One region of the Emticicia sp. GW821-FHT11C11 genome, then DNA from elsewhere that is predicted to be linked to it. Evidence: riboswitches for the same ligand, from Rfam matches in the RefSeq annotation. Region 1 holds a riboswitch; the other holds the start of a gene.
What was found. A riboswitch is a leader RNA that binds a small molecule or an ion and turns the genes downstream of it on or off. The one in region 1 is predicted to bind S-adenosylmethionine.
Positions count from the first base shown of each region.

Region 2: linked by a shared signal. The riboswitch ahead of metK (methionine adenosyltransferase) and the one ahead of AC1RRY_RS08300 (homoserine O-acetyltransferase family protein) in region 1 are both predicted to bind S-adenosylmethionine.

Region 1 covers NZ_JBXARV010000001.1:1,936,683-1,940,108, forward strand. Annotated here, with positions in the region: gene AC1RRY_RS08290 (mechanosensitive ion channel family protein) at 1-921, shown strand, start outside; gene AC1RRY_RS08295 (SDR family NAD(P)-dependent oxidoreductase) at 944-1,696, shown strand; SAM riboswitch class I at 1,878-1,997, shown strand; gene AC1RRY_RS08300 (homoserine O-acetyltransferase family protein) at 2,119-3,147, shown strand; gene AC1RRY_RS08305 (hypothetical protein) at 3,260-3,426, opposite strand, start outside.
Region 2 covers NZ_JBXARV010000001.1:1,330,426-1,333,851, forward strand. Annotated here, with positions in the region: gene AC1RRY_RS05650 (outer membrane beta-barrel protein) at 1-83, opposite strand, end outside; gene AC1RRY_RS05655 (C40 family peptidase) at 410-937, shown strand; SAM-I-IV-variant riboswitch at 1,198-1,313, shown strand; gene metK (methionine adenosyltransferase) at 1,378-2,670, shown strand; gene AC1RRY_RS05665 (hypothetical protein) at 2,937-3,426, opposite strand, start outside.

The DNA of each region.
Region 1 (3,426 bases):
GAGTTTCTACTGACCTTATTTATTATTTATTCGACCCTTAATGAAATCGTTTTTCCGCGCAAGTGGCGCATTCTTCCTCTGGGCAAAGTACGTGTGTCTGACTTCATCGACCGGGTTCTGGATACCCTTTTTGTGATAGCAGTCACCTGGCTTCTGATACGCCTGGTTCGGTTTTTCGCGCTGGTATATCTGAAAAGGGCCGAAGAAAGCGATTCTAAAAAAGATGCACAACTGGTGCCGTTTTTTAGAGATATCATTATTGTTGTTGTATCCTTTGTTTCTTTTTTCCTGCTGCTTGGTTTTGTATTCAAGCAAGATGTGGTGAGCCTCATTACCGGTTTGGGTATTGGTGGGGTGGCTTTGGCTTTAGCAGCGCAGGCAACCTTGCAAAATCTTTTTGCCTCATTTACACTATTCACCGAACAACCATTTATAGTAGGCGACGACATAGAACTCGGTAGCATGATTGGCAAGATTGAAAAGGTAGGGTTCAGAAGTACACGTATCAGGCACGTAGATGGTAGTCTGGTTGTAGTGCCCAATCAGATGCTGGTGTCGCAGTCGCTCAACAATATTTCTCAGCGTGCAGAACGCAGGCACAAGTTTTTTATAAGATTGAAAATAGAAACCTCAATTCAACAGGTTAAAAAAGTGATGGAGGAAGTACAGACCCAGTTAGATAACCACGAGTCTATAAATACGGGAGCACACGTAAAACTAGATGCCATTGGTGAGTATTCAATCAATATTATGGTTGTTTTTATGGCTGCTACAGCTGACTATTGGGAAAGTAAAAGCATACGTCAGGAAATAAACCTGGTCATTATGAATATACTGGGGAAAAATCAGGTTGAACTGGCCGTACCCACCACCACACTGATGAATATGGGTGATGATAAAAATATTGACAACGACTATTAATTAAGCACACAAAATTTCAGATATGGCTCGTATAGCATTGATCACCGGCGCAACTTCAGGCATAGGCAAAGCCACGGCTATTGCTTTTGCAGATAGCGGAATAGACTTAATTATTTGTGGACGTCGGCAGGAGCGTTTGGATAGTCTGCAGGAGTATTTATCGAAGAAGGTGAACGTAACCACTTTGAAATTTGATGTCAGCAATAAGGTTGAGGTCTTCAACGCAATTAATTCATTGACGGAAGAATGGAAGGAAATTGATATTCTGGTTAATAATGCAGGCAATGCACATGGATTGTCGCCGATTCAGGATGGAAACACAGACGACTGGGACGCCATGATTGATGGTAACGTGCAGGGACTTCTGTATGTTTCTAAAGCCGTTATTACGGGTATGGTTGAGCGGCAGTCAGGACATATCGTGAATCTAAGTTCTGTGGCCGGTAAGTATACGTATGCGAACGGAGCCGTTTATTGTGCGTCAAAGGCAGCAGTTGAAGCGCTAAGTGAAGGTATGCGTTTTGATTTAACACAGCATGGTATTAAAATAACCAATATTGCACCAGGGGCAGTGGAGACCGAGTTCTCGTTGGTAAGATTCAAAGGTGATAAAGATAGGGCAGAAAAAGTATATGAGGGTTTTGAACCTATACAACCGGAAGATGTGGCCGATGCGATTCTTTATGCTGTTAATACGCCCGCCAGAGTAACCATTGCCGACATCGTGTTATATGCCAAAGCACAAGCTGCACCAACCGTGATATACCGTAAATAAGGGTTATTATAATACTTCAATAGTGCCTCAGAGTATAATCAAATGCCGTCCAAATGTTTCGATTTGGCCGGCATTTGTGATACTGAGGTAAAAAAGGAATTCAAAATCTTGTTTTCTAACAATTCAAGTTCCATATTTGCACCATCAATTCAAATAGATACTCACTTGTAGCTGATGGATTGATTTATACAGACGAGAGGAGAGAATAGGCTCTGAGAATCTCGGGCAACCTGTCCCGCTACTTGCGATAAGGTGCCAAAACCTACCGAAAGGTTCACAAGACCATTCGGGCTTATAAACCAATCATAGACAATTCGTTTTAAAATTGGTTTTGTTTGCCGTATTACCGAAAGGTAAGCGTTTTATGTATGCTGATTTTCTGCCTTGCAGAAGTCAGAATGAAGATTTTGTATACGCAAAAAATGGAAAACCAACAGATATTTCGCTACGAAGAACCATTTAAATTAGAGTCGGGCCAATGGCTGCCTGAGTTTCAACTGGCTTATACCACCTTTGGGAAACTAAACGCCGCCATGGACAACGTGATATGGGTGTGCCATGCTTTTACAGGTAATGCTAACCCAACCGACTGGTGGAATGGATTGATAGGAGAAAAACGATTGTATAATCCTACCGATCATTTTATTGTTTGTGCCAATGTGCTGGGGTCTCACTACGGCTCTACCAACGCGCTCACTAAAAATCCTATTACCGGTGAGCCCTATTATCATGATTTTCCGTTTATCACCATTCGCGATGTAGTCAGGTCTTTAGACCTGTTGCGCCAGCATCTGGGTATTTATAAAATCAATACAGTATTGGGTGGTTCGTTGGGTGGCCAGCAAGCCATTGAATGGGCAATTATGCAGCCTGACCTGATTGAAAACCTCATTTTGTTTTCAACCAATGCTATTCATTCTCCCTGGGGTATCGCCTTCAACGAGTCGCAGAGGATGGCTATTGCTGCCGACCCTACCTGGACAGAACGCAGCCCGAAAGCCGGCATGACCGGTATGAAAGTGGCGCGCTCTATTGCGCTGTTGTCTTATCGTAATTATGCTACCTACAACCGCACACAATCAAGAGATGAGGGGCAGATTGATTTCTTCAGAGCCAATACTTACCAGAATTATCAGGGAGAAAAACTGGGAAAACGCTTCAACGCCTTTTCTTATTGGACACTCTCAAAGATGTTTGATTCTCATGATGTAGGCCGGGGCAGAGGCAAGGTAGATGAGGTGCTCACTACTATTAAATCTAAAACACTTGTAATAGGTATTTCGTCTGACGTGCTGTTCCCACCCGAAGAACAGGCTTTTATAGCACAGCACATACCAGACTCGCAATATACACTCATAGAGTCTCTTTACGGACATGACGGCTTTCTGATAGAATTTGAGGCCATGACTGATACCATCAGGAACTGGAAGAGAGATTTAATTCTGAAGTAATTTAGTGATTGTCGAATTGTGAGATGACGTATCATTTTAACTGATTTTCTCATTGACTCTACAGTTGAATCAGCGAAATCATACAATCAGTTTAATCAAAGTTTAAGATAGTTTAAAAACTCTGAAATACTCTCAACCGATAGTTTCCGGTTAGTTTTTTGCTTCGTAAGCCATTCTGCAAAACTGTAAAAAGCGGAGACGCAGCCGTGAGACCGGCAGCAAGGGCAAGCTTTGGATTGGTAACAGGATTTACATTCCAGGCTGCCCATTCGATTAATA
Region 2 (3,426 bases), 610 kb from region 1:
ATAGTGAATTTAGTAGGGTTCTGAGCAAATGCAAAACCCGATGTAAGCATCAATGCAGCAAGCAGAAGTAATTGTTTTTTCATAAGAATGTTTAGTAAAGAATAGCTCCTCTTTTAACAACTAACTATTTAGTTATTAATGGTGCGAAGGTAAGGATATTTTATTAACCAAAAAGTTTTTTAAGTTTTTTTAACTAATAATTTTCCACAAACATTTTTTTTGAAATTCATTCACTCTATATTTGAAACATAGTTATTTGACCAATGTGTTGATTCACCGATTATTTTCAATACATATTCGTTCTGAATGTGAGGTCAAACTGAATATTTCTGCTGTTATATATCAGGTTAAATTCCCAAATTGAGGGCGCATGTACTGCCTTTCACCCTAAAAAAGTCGAGACAATATTATGCGTAAAAAATTTACATTAAGTTTCTTGTTAATTGCTTTTGCTTTAGCCGGAAACGCCCAGGAGTTATCTCAATCCGCTGATTCAACTTATGCGGAAATTGATGAAAAAGATTGTTTAGAATTAACCGATGAGATACAAATCGTTGCCCAACAATTACTGGGGACACGATATGTATGGGGTGGGAGGGCAACCAAAGGGTTTGATTGCTCTGGCCTCGTCAATTATGTGTTTGGTCATTTTGGAATGGAGGTAGCCCATGGTAGCAGGGAGCTATATAAATTAGGGCAGAAAACCACACCGGAAGAAGCAAAACCCGGTGACCTGATATTTTTCAAAACCAGCTCACGCAAGCGTGGGGTATCACATGTAGGCATTGTATTGGAATCGGACGAAAAAGGTGTGAGATTCATTCACTCTGCCCAGAGCCAGGGAGTCATTATAAGTTATTTGAAAGAAAAGTATTATAATGCAAGGTTTGTGGGTATCCGCAGAGTATTAGATAGTCTGAAAGAAGGTAAATCCTGATTTTTCAGAATATTCGTTTAAGAAATTGTTAACTTTCAAAATAAAGAGATGCTTTTGGCTAAAAGCATCTCTTTATTTTATAAATACATACAGTTGTGTTGTGTCTTTTGTAAAGGTAAAATATCGGCAATAGTGTATGTTTTATAGATAAATTGTCCAAACTGAAATTTGTTTAAAGATAATTTCGGTAAACTATTGCAGGATTTCAGAGAGATTTTAGATTTAATTTTTGCATTTGTTTTACTAATTAACGTACTTTGTGAAAGTATCAAGAAATTCCCTTTTGCGGAAATCCAACCGAGTAGAAACACTACGGTGGTAAAAAGATGCGGGCAATAAGACTTTCGTTTCTTATTTGTCAAAAAAGTTTCTTTTTCCTTCTGCGCAGAGTTTTTTGGCAAACACATTTTGACAAATCATTTTAAAAATTATTAAGATTTATGGCATATCTATTTACTTCCGAATCGGTTTCGGAAGGCCACCCGGACAAAGTTGCTGACCAAATTTCTGATGCCCTTATTGATAATTTTCTAGCGTTTGATCCTTCCTCTAAAGTTGCTTGCGAAACCCTGGTTACAACCGGGCAAGTAGTGTTGGCAGGAGAGGTAAAAACCAAAACTTACCTGGATGTACAATCAATAGCACGCGATGTAATTGCAAAAATCGGATATACCAAATCTGAATACATGTTCGAAGCCAATTCCTGCGGTATCTTATCGGCTATCCATGAGCAATCAGACGATATCAACCGTGGTGTTGACCGCTCGGCAGATGAGAGAAATTTTGAAGAAAAGGCCGACGCACAAGGTGCCGGCGACCAGGGTATGATGTTTGGTTACGCTACCCGTGAAACCGACAACTATATGCCGTTGGCTTTAGACCTTGCGCACAAAATTTTGCAGGAGCTTTCAGCTATTCGTCGCGAAAATAAGAGAATCAAGTATTTGAGACCTGATGCGAAGTCGCAGGTTACAATTGAATATACCGACAACAACAAGCCTGTCAGAATAGACACAATCGTTGTTTCAACGCAGCATGACGATTTCGCTGAAGATGAAGCCATGCTAGCTACCATCAGAAAAGACATTATCGGATACGTGATACCTCGTGTAAAAGCGAAGTTGAAACCGTCTCTTCGTAAGTTATTCAATGATAAGATTACCTATCATATCAACCCGACAGGTAAGTTTGTTATCGGAGGGCCACATGGTGATACAGGTTTGACAGGCCGTAAGATTATCGTTGACACATATGGTGGAAAAGGTGCACATGGTGGTGGAGCATTCTCTGGCAAAGATCCGTCGAAAGTAGACCGTTCTGCAGCCTATGCTACGCGCCATATTGCTAAAAACCTGGTTGCGGCCGGTGTTTGTGATGAAGTGCTGGTGCAGGTTTCTTACGCCATTGGTGTAGCTAAGCCTTGTGGTATATTTGTAGATACCTATGGCACTGCTAAAGTGAAGGGAGCTAACGGCAAAAAACTTACAGACGGAGAAATAGCCAGAATAGTGGAGAAAGTTTTTGATATGCGTCCTTACGCCATCGAGCAACGTTTAAAACTTCGTAACCCGATTTATTCTGAAACCGCAGCCTATGGACACATGGGTCGTGAATCTCAGTGGGTGAGCAAAGTTTTCAAAGGCCCTGAAGGCCATAAGGAAGTAGAAGTTGAACTTTTTACTTGGGAGAAACTGGATCATACTGACAAGGTAAAAGAGGCTTTCGGCATCTGATACTTACAGTCATAGAAAATAATTGAATGGGCGAAGCATAGCTTCGCTCATTTTTTTTGAATAGGTTATTTGTTTTGTTAATTCTATATTTCCAATATATTTTTTATAGATAATTGATATTGTATTAATTTAATATTCTATACATATGTTATTGATTGAATTTTCAGTATAAATTGAAATATATGAATAAATAAACAGGGCTGTGTATAAACGAAAAGAGACACCCCGGGGTGTCTCTTTTCGTTTATAATATCTGATAAATCTGTTTATCTGGCTACTTCAATAAATTTGCCGTCTTCATATTTAACAATGGGTACTATCTTGTTTTCGTGCGAGCGATTCGTATAATCAAAGCCATCAAGTGTATACCCTTGTGTATATTCTATTGCATCAAGGTTACCGCGAAGTCTGTTTTTACCCATTCTCAGCATTCTGCCATAAAACAATACCATGTCATAACCCCAATAGGCATAATAAGAAGGAGCTATATTCTGACTACTTATGTATGCACTCTTAAAATTTTTAACCTCATCTTTTTCTCTATTAATATAATCCTGTTGGATCAGAAATAACTCTCTGTTATATAAATTGAGCGAAACGGATTCAATATCAAACGCAGAAGATGCCGCAACAATAAGCGAACTTATTTTCTTTTTATCAATGGCACTCATGATTTTCGGACCAAACGCAGGGTCACTACCGGAAATGAAAATATGGTCAGATCTTCGTTTGGTATCAATGTCGTCGGCGCTATTG